4 regions of the Streptomyces sp. NBC_01506 genome follow, and region 3 is predicted to be linked to each of the others. Evidence: riboswitches for the same ligand, from Rfam matches in the RefSeq annotation. Region 3 holds a riboswitch; each other region holds the start of a gene.
The links. Region 3 has a riboswitch for cyclic di-AMP ahead of OG329_RS04875 (peptidoglycan DD-metalloendopeptidase family protein). Riboswitches for the same ligand answer to the same signal wherever they lie in the genome.

Region 1 (2,189 bases), 690 kb from region 3:
GGACGCGGCGCTGGTGGTGTGGCGGGAGCGGGTGGCCGACCTGGCGGCGCGGCTGCTCCAGGAGTAGAGGGATACGCAAGCCGGTCGGGCGCTTGGGGGCAAAGCACCGCAAATCCGTCCATGTTTGAGAACACGGCCCGCTTCGTGGTCCGTCTCAGCCCGAAAGGCCGGGCGGGCTGTCGCGTCAGCGACAGCCCGCCCGGCCTTGGGGACAGGCGCCGGTTCCGATCAGTACGGGCCGTTCACGTTGTCGATCGAGCCGTAGCGGTCGGCCGCGTAGTTGCAGGCCGCCACGATGTTGGCGACCGGGTCGTAGCTGTCGGTCGACGTGCCGGGCACGTGGTACGCCTCGAAGGTCGGGTCGATGACCTGGAGCAGGCCCTTCGACGGGATGCCGGCCGCGGCGTTGGAGTCCCAGTTGTTGATGGCCTGCGGGTTGCCCGCGGACTCGCGCATGATGTTGCGGTGGATGCCGTCGTACGAACCGGGGATGCCGTTCTGCGCCATGACGTCCAGCGCCTCGCGGATCCAGCCGTCCAGGTCGTTCGTGTACGACTTGGCGGCCGTCTGCACGGCTTCGGTGGACTTGGCGGCCGACGCGTTCTCGGTCGACGCGGTCGGGGCGGCCTTGGGCGCCCCCGCGAGCTTCAGCTTCAGCCCGGGGCGGATCAGCGACGGGTCGTCGCCGACGGCGCTGCGGTTGTTCTTGTACAGCGCTTCCCAGCCGCCGCTCACGGAACGGGCGTCCGCGATCTTGGCCAGTGATTCGCCCTTCACGACGGTGTGGGTCACCGTCTTGACGGCGTCGACGGCCGTCGGGGCCGTGACCGCGTGCTGCGGGGCGGGCGCGGCGCCCGCCGTGGTGGCGGTCACCAGGGGCAGGGCGAGTGCGGCACCGCCCGTGCCGACCGCGATGAGGCGGCGGGCGAGCGGGCTGGTGCGGGAACGGCGGTGCTTACCCTCTGCGGGCATGACGAAATCCTCTCCGTCGCCTACGAGGTGAGCTGTCGGGTTCGGGCGGGAGATGCCCGGCCGCGCTGTGGGCGCGACTTCACCCCAAGCCGGTCCGGCAATGCCGGATCGGCGACTTACCTGGGTCCCCCGCTCCTGCCGTACGTGAGTGGGTGAGTGCGGTTTCCGGACAGCGGCAGGATTCGGCGTTCCGCCCGGAATAACGAGAACGTAAGCGAGAACGTCCGGGCGAAACAAGTCCTGAATTCACCACGCCCTGCCATTCGCCGATCCGGCGGGCGGGCAATTCGAATTCCCGCCCGGCGGTACAAGCCTCAACTTTCCTTTCCCACACGGGAAGTGGGCGGCGGGGCAGGAGAGGCGAGTCGCCGCGCTTGTGACACACATCACTGGGGATCGACGCAACCGCCCGACGACAACACCGCCCAGAAACGGACAAGTTAGTCGCTGAATACACATAACACCCTGCCCCACAAAGCGGACAAAAGAGAATTCTCCCCCAGTTAGTGGATGTGCGAAAAGCGCCTTCCGTACGGCTCCCCTCACAGAGCCGTACGGAAGGCGGTCCAGCGGGCTCTCGCCCGGTCGACGGTGTGTCAGTCGGCCACCCGCGAAGTGCCGGGGCCGCCCGTGATCACAAAGCTCGATCCCGGCTCGACCAGGACGTCTCCCTCGGCCGAGTTGGTGATGGTGACGTTCGTCAGCGTCGCGTTGCCGCGGGCGCCGCCCATCGCGAGGATGCCGGAGCCGTTGTTGGACTTGTCGATCGACACGTCGCTGATCTCGACGTCCGGTACGTTGCCGCCGCCGTTCTTGAACTGAATGCCGTCATACGTGGAGTCGGAGATCTCGGTGTCCCTGATCTTCACCCCGGTGATGTCCCGGCTCGCCGGGAAGATCGTGATCGCGCCGAACTCCTGGTCCTCGTTCCAGAATGCGCCGCCCGTGCGGTGGAGCGCGTTACCGGTGAGCACGGTCTCGCCCGAGAACGGCAGCGGGTCGTGATCGGTCGCCAGCATGATTCCCGGGTAGTTGGCCGTGTCGGCGATCAGATTGTTCCGTACCGTGTTCCCGTAACCGCCGTATATCGCGACGCCGTTCGCCCGCCAGGGCAACTGAATCGTGTTGTTGGTGAACGAGTTGTCGTGCGCGATGTCCACCGCCGGGTCCTTGACATAGCGATTGGCCCAGACGGCGAGTGAATCGTCGCCGGTGGT
Region 2 (2,189 bases), 3.8 Mb from region 3:
GGGGTCGCGCAGCGGCTGGAGCGGGCGCTGGCGCGCGAAGGCACACGGCGCAACGGGATCGATCTGTTCGAGGGCTTCACCACCGCCGTACTGGCGGAGATCCCGCATGTCGAGGGCATGGTGCGGGTGGTCAACCGCGGGCACCCGGAGCCGCTGATGCTCGCCGCCGACGGCGGGCTGACGGTGCTGGCCCCGTCCGACCCGACGCTGCCGCTGGGGATGGGCGAGCTGGGGGCGTGGCCGGACCGGGCGGACGAGGTGCCGTACAGCTCCGGATCGACGCTGCTGCTCTACACGGACGGGCTCACCGAGGCGCGCAACGCGGCGGGTGTCTTCTACAACCCGCGCGAACGGCTGGCGGGACGGATCTTCCCCGGCCCCGACGAGCTGCTGGAGGCGATCGTCGGGGACGTACGGCGGCACACCGGTGGCCGCAGGACGGACGACATGGCGCTGCTGGCCGTCAGCCGGCCCACCGCGAGGCAGCCGGAACGGCGCAGGACGATGCGGGTCGTGCCGTGACGTCATCTCGCCCGGCACGCTGCGTAGTTGAGGCGCACCCCTCCGCATAACATTTGACGCACCGTCAGTTCGAGTGTGTGATCGCACACGGCCCGAGAGTCGATCAACTCGCCCGATTACACCCGCTTGTGCCCCGGTTGGTCCCGGCCGTCATCGCTAACGATCACCCGGAACAGCTTGGAATAAGCCCCGGTCGTCTATTAACGTTCGATAACGCAGCGCGGTTGTCCCAGCCGTCGAAAGAGACGGCACCGTGCGCACGCGCCGAATTCCGCAAGGAAACCGGGGAACCACCAATTGGGGTGAATCGGGCGTCTCTTGCTGCCTCGTGCGGCCAAGGAACGCTCGTAGGAGACCTTCCTGCTCCGAACCCGTCAGCTAACCCGGTAGGCGAGAAGGAAGGAAAGGAGAGCGCCCCAGTGGCGTCCAACAGTCCTGCCCCCGAGACCTCCGCCCCGGCCCGTTTCGGCCCCGGAAGCCGGTTCGCCGGCTCCGATCTCACCGACGGCGAGGCGAACAGGGACTGGGAGGAGTGGAATCCCACCGCGGACTCCATCCGTCCCGTACGCGGCAAGCACCGTGTCGCCAAACAGCGCAACGCTCTCGCCCGCAGCTCCACGGTCCTCGGAGTGGGTGTCATCGCCGCGGTCGGCGCGGGAGGCATCGCCTCCGCCCAGGACAAGCCCGCGGTCTCGATATCACTTCCCGACGCGATCTCGGACAATCTTCCCGACGCCAAGTCCCTTCCCGGCGTCGGGTCTTTCATGTCCGACGGCGACAAGATGAGCGAAGAGGCGGCGCCCGCCCCGCTCACCACGGCGGGCCTCACCGCCGCGGACGCCCAGCAGGGCACCACCGACTCCGGCGAGGCGCTGCGCGCCCGCATCCTCCAGCAGGCCGAGCAGCAGCAGGCCGAGGCCGACGCCGCCCAGAAGGCGAGCGCCGAGGCGGCAGCCGCCGAGAAGGCCGCGGCCGACGCCAAGAAGCAGCAGACCGAGGCCGAGGAGAAGGCCGCCGAGGAGAAGCGCAAGGCCAAGGAGGCGGCGGAGGCCAAGGCCGAGAAGGAGCGCCTGGAGAAGCTGGCCGCCAGCTTCTCGCTCCCCACCTCCTCGTACACGCTCACCTCGACCTACGGCCAGGCCGGCTCCATGTGGTCCTCCGGCCAGCACACCGGCCTGGACTTCGCGGCCCCCACGGGCACGCCCACCAAGGCCGTCCACAGCGGGACCGTCAAGTCGGCCGGCTGGTCGGGGTCGTACGGCTACCGCGTGGTGCTGGAGCTCGAGGACGGTACGGAGATCTGGTACGCCCACCTGTCCTCGATGACGGTCAGCACCGGCCAGAAGGTCACCACCGGCGAGACCGTCGGACGCGTGGGAGCCACCGGCAACGTCACCGGTCCGCATCTGCACCTTGAGGTGCACACCGCGGGCGGCAGCGGGATCGACCCGCTGAGCTGGCTGCGCGGCAAGGGCCTCACGCCCTAGGTTTTGTACGGGTTGTAGCCGCCGTAGTCGATGTACGGCGGCGGCGTCCACACCCGCCCCGTCGCCCGCGCCGCATACGCCAGCGCGGGCGACGCCATCTCCCGGCGCTGCCACAGGTGGTGAAGCAGCTCCTGCTCGCGCTCCACATAGTCCGGGCCGGCCGTGCCGCGTCCCGCGCGG
Region 3 (2,189 bases):
ATCGCCTCCCGCTCCACGCCCACGGCGAGCAGCGACACCGCGATGGAGAGCCCGGCCCTGTCCTTGCCCGCCGCGCAGTGCATCAGCGCGGGCAGGCTTTCCTCGGCCAGGGCGTGCAGCACACGCCGGTGCTCGGCGGTGCGGTCCAGAATGATCGAACGGTACGAAGCGGACATCCGGGCCACGCCCTTGCCGTCGGCGAGGATCGACCGGAGCTGGTCGAGATCGCCGTCGCGGACCATCTTCCAGAACTCCGTCCCGTCGGCCGGGTCGGTGAGCGGAATGTTCACATTGCGTACGCCGGCCAGCTCCACGTCCAGGCCGTCGAGCTTCTGGTCGGCCGCGTTGCGGAAGTCGAAGATCGTGTGCAGACCCAGCGACGTAAGGAACGCCCTGTCCTCGGCCGTGGCGTGCGCGAGGTGCCCGCTGCGGAAGAGCCGGCCGTACCGGACGCGCCGCCCATCGGCGGTCGGCAGACCGCCCACGTCGCGGAAGTTGCGTACACCGGCCAGTTCGGGCTCGGTCGACGGGACCGGCTGCGGCACCTCGTGCGTCACGTGAACTCCTCCGCGTCTGCGGTCGGCGCTCGTCGCCGACGCTGTCGCGCTCCGACTTTACGACATCCATTCCCGCTGAAATCAGTTCACGGATAGGGCTTCTGTCCGTATTGAGTGATTCCTTATAACGTGCCCCGTTCACAGGGGAGATGGGGGCAGATCGTCATCGACTGGTGAGCCAGATCATATCCGTGACGGTGTGTGGCGGCGCCCGGAAGGGGAATTGGGGCGGCGCCCGGAATTCGAAGATCCGTAATCCACACAGGGTGACCGCTCTTGGAGAACGATATCCAGGAGCGGATCACCGGGGGAATACGACGGCTTGTACGGGTCGGCCCACCCGGCTTACGGTCACCGCAATCCGAGCGGATCGCCGAATCCTGCCGCCGCTCGGAATCCGCATCCACCAGCAATCATCCACGTGTGGCAGGAGCGGGGGACCCAGGTAAGTCGCCGATCCGGCACACCGGACCGGCTTGGGGTGAAGTCGCGCCACGGCGCGACCGGGCATCTCCAGCCCGAACCCGACAGCTCACCTCGTAGGCGCCGGAGAGGAATTCGCCATGCCCGCAATGGGTAAGCACCGTCGTCCGAGGACCAACTCGATCGCGCGCGGAATCGTCGCCGCCGGAGCGGGTGGCGCCGCCCTCGCGCTTCCGCTCATCGGTGCCACCGGCGCGCACGCCGCCGAGCAGACCGCGGCGCCGTCCGTGGCGCCGGAGCGCGTCGTGTCCGCCGCGCACACCGCTTCCGCCGCCTCCGCCACGCAGACGGCCCAGCAGGCCGCCACCGCCAAGACCGTGAAGACGTACTCGGTCACCGCGGGCGACTACCTCGCCAAGATCGCCGAGACGCAGAAGGTCAGCGGCGGCTGGGAGAAGCTGTACGAGGACAACCGCGAGGCCGTCGGTGACGACCCGTCGCTGATCCACCCGGGCCTGAAGCTCACCATCAACGCGCAGAGCAAGGCGTCCTCCGAGGGCAAGGCCGAGGCCACCCCGAAGAAGCCGGCCCCCGCGAAGCCCGCCCCGGCCGAGCCCGCCCCGAAGGCGGACACCACCGCGGCGAACGAGCCCGCGGCGCAGAGCAGCGGCTCCGGCTACACCGCCCCCGTCGACTCCTCCACCTCGACCCCGTACCACCAGGCCGGCGGAAGCTGGTCCAGCGGCTACCACACGGGCGTGGACTTCTCGGCGGCGTCGGGCACCACCGTAAAGGCGGTCGGTCCCGGCACCGTCGTCTCGGCCGGCTGGTCCGGGTCGTACGGCAACGAGGTCGTCATCAAGCACGACGACGGCAAGTACTCGCAGTACGCCCACCTTTCCTCGCTCACCGTCTCGGCGGGCCAGAGTGTCGGCGGCGGCGACCAGATCGGTCTCTCCGGTTCCACCGGCAACTCCACCGGTCCGCACCTGCACTTCGAGATCCGCACCGGCCCGAGTTACGGCTCCGACATCGACCCGCTGGCGTATCTGCGCGAGCACGGCGTTTCCGTCTGAGCCGTTCGGCCTTCAGCCGTTCGACCTCTCCAGGAATGGCCGTTGGCCGGCACCCCGAGTGCCGGCCGACGGCCATTGTCTTATTCCGGCTTGAACGAATTTTGACCGGTGGTGTTTCTCACCGGCGTCAACC
Region 4 (2,189 bases), 7.0 Mb from region 3:
GATGCTCGTACGGCACACCGGCCGTGACGCCGAGCGGATCGACGCCGACATCGACCGGGACACGATCTTCGACGCGGCGGGCGCCATGGAGTACGGCCTGGTGGACCAGGTCGCGCAGGACCGCAGGGCGTCCCTCGGCTTCAACACCCCCCGGTGAACCGCCGATGCCGCCACCGGAACTTCCGCCGCTGCCCGCGCTGACCCGCGCCGAGGGCGACTTCGTCGACAGCTATCTCCAGGTCGTCGACCTGGTGGGCCGGATCAACCCGTCGCGCGCCGACGACACCTACGGCGCGCTGCGCGCCGCGCAGGCCCTGGTGTCCCGAGCGGCCGAACTGCGCGCCGCGCTGACGCTGATGCACGCCAGGGGCGAGACGCGGTTGCACACGCCGACCCTGGACCGCGCGCTGCGGGTTCTCGACGGGGAACGCAGGGCCGGGCGGGTCACCATGCCGCCCGGACCGCCGACTTGATGCGGGCGTCGGTCAACGGACCCGCGACACGACACCGAATCGGTGGCGCGGTGTCCCGTACGGACGCGTCCGTACGGGATTTGCCCGCTCGTTCGGCGTATCGACGCGCCCGCCGCGACAGGGGCGGCGACTTGCGACGGGCGGATCGGCCGTCCGGCCGCAACGCGTCGCTACGTCGCAGGTACAGCGCGTGAGCGGTCATATGGGCCGGTCACCGAATCGACCGTAGCAACCCAAATGGGCCATAAGTGACGAGAGTCACATATGGTCGTTTCGGCTCGGAATTGCGCTGAGGCCGCGTCAAGATCCGTGGGACGACAAGCCCCCGCCACCTCGGCGGGGCGGTCCGGGTGGACGCCGAGTCCTGCCGCCGCTCCGGATGCCTGGTCGACACGAGTGGATCGGCAGGAGTGGAGGACCCGAGCAGTTCGGGGCGGTCCGGCCATGGACCGTTCCTCGGGGTGAAGCCGCACACGCGGCCGGGCATCTTCGCCAGTCCGAACCCGACAGGTCATCCTTCACAGGCGGCTGACGAAGGGTTGCGCATGTCCTCGCAGACGCATGTCCCGTCGCTGCTCTCCCGGGCCGGTACCGCATCGGTCCTCCTCGCCGCCGTCGGCGGCACGATGCTGGCGCCCGGCGCCGTGTCGGAGGCCCACGCCCATCCGGCCGCCTCCAAGGCCCTGAATGTGGCCGCTTCCAAGAAGGGCGCGCCGTACAAGTACGGGGCGACAGGTCCGCATCGGTTCGACTGCTCGGGTCTGACGCTGTTCTCGTACAAGAAGGCGGGCAAGTCGCTGCCGCGTACGGCGCAGCAGCAGTACAACAAGTCGCGCCACATCTCGGCTTCCAGCCGCAAGAAGGGCGATCTGGTCTTCTTCCACTCCGGCAACCGCGTCTACCACGTCGGGATCTACGCCGGCGCCGGCAAGATCTGGCATTCGCCGAAGACGGGTCAGGTGGTACGGCTCCAGCGCATCTGGGCCAAGAGCGTCTGGTACGGCCGGGTCCGCTGACGCCCGTACGCCCTTACGCGCGTACTCCCGTACGGCGGTGCTCGGTACGCGGTGCGGCGTGCGGGTCAGCCCTGGGCCGGGGGCGTCCAGGGCAGGGTGATCCAGACCGTCTTACCGCCGTCGGCGGTGGGGGTCACGGCCACCGCTCCGCCGTACTCGGCGGCCAGCGCGCGGATGATGACCATCCCGCGGCCGTTGTCCTGCTGGACCGCGGCCGGGAGCCGCTGCGGCCACCGCGGATGGCTGTCGGTCACGCCGACGCGCAACTGTTCGTCGCGCTCCAGAGTGACGTCGACCGTGAAGGTCGGTGATCTGCCGAAAGTGTGCTGCACGGCGTTGGTCGCCAGCTCCGAGATGATCAGGCGAACCGTTTCGGCGGTGTCGGCGTCGCCCGGCAGTCCCCACTCCCCGAGGACACGCGCGACATATCTGCGAGCTGCCGGTACCGAGGCCGGATCGCTCGGCAGCGTGACGGATGCTTCTTGATGGTCTGCCATGGCGACGCTGTCCCTTTCCCACCGGGACGCAGACCGACCTATGGCAGATGCCCGCGAGTACGTCCCCGGATTGCGCTTCGCGCCACACTGCCATCAACGGCGCCCGGCGCATGGGCGATCCGCCGGGATATGACCCCGGTTGTCGCTCTAAGCGGTGAACCCTGCTACGCGAGACCGTATTTGAGCGGACTCAAGTTTCCGCC

Region 1: linked by a shared signal. The riboswitch ahead of OG329_RS07980 (transglycosylase SLT domain-containing protein) and the one ahead of OG329_RS04875 (peptidoglycan DD-metalloendopeptidase family protein) in region 3 are both predicted to bind cyclic di-AMP.
Region 2: linked by a shared signal. The riboswitch ahead of OG329_RS22170 (M23 family metallopeptidase) and the one ahead of OG329_RS04875 (peptidoglycan DD-metalloendopeptidase family protein) in region 3 are both predicted to bind cyclic di-AMP.
Region 4: linked by a shared signal. The riboswitch ahead of OG329_RS36710 (C40 family peptidase) and the one ahead of OG329_RS04875 (peptidoglycan DD-metalloendopeptidase family protein) in region 3 are both predicted to bind cyclic di-AMP.

The regions. Positions count from the first base shown of each region.
Region 1 is NZ_CP109422.1:1,893,364-1,895,552, forward strand. It holds gene OG329_RS07975 (SRPBCC family protein) at 1-67, shown strand, start outside; gene OG329_RS07980 (transglycosylase SLT domain-containing protein) at 229-972, opposite strand; cyclic di-AMP (ydaO/yuaA leader) riboswitch at 977-1,137, opposite strand; gene OG329_RS07985 (right-handed parallel beta-helix repeat-containing protein) at 1,569-2,189, opposite strand, start outside.
Region 2 is NZ_CP109422.1:5,046,669-5,048,857, forward strand. It holds gene OG329_RS22165 (PP2C family protein-serine/threonine phosphatase) at 1-522, shown strand, start outside; cyclic di-AMP (ydaO/yuaA leader) riboswitch at 775-930, shown strand; gene OG329_RS22170 (M23 family metallopeptidase) at 942-2,009, shown strand; gene OG329_RS22175 (PrsW family intramembrane metalloprotease) at 2,006-2,189, opposite strand, start outside.
Region 3 is NZ_CP109422.1:1,202,046-1,204,234, reverse strand. It holds gene OG329_RS04880 (tyrosine-protein phosphatase) at 1-545, opposite strand, end outside; cyclic di-AMP (ydaO/yuaA leader) riboswitch at 952-1,116, shown strand; gene OG329_RS04875 (peptidoglycan DD-metalloendopeptidase family protein) at 1,121-2,056, shown strand.
Region 4 is NZ_CP109422.1:8,167,805-8,169,993, reverse strand. It holds gene OG329_RS36720 (ATP-dependent Clp protease proteolytic subunit) at 1-157, shown strand, start outside; gene OG329_RS36715 (hypothetical protein) at 165-473, shown strand; cyclic di-AMP (ydaO/yuaA leader) riboswitch at 844-1,015, shown strand; gene OG329_RS36710 (C40 family peptidase) at 1,019-1,489, shown strand; gene OG329_RS36705 (ATP-binding protein) at 1,555-1,986, opposite strand.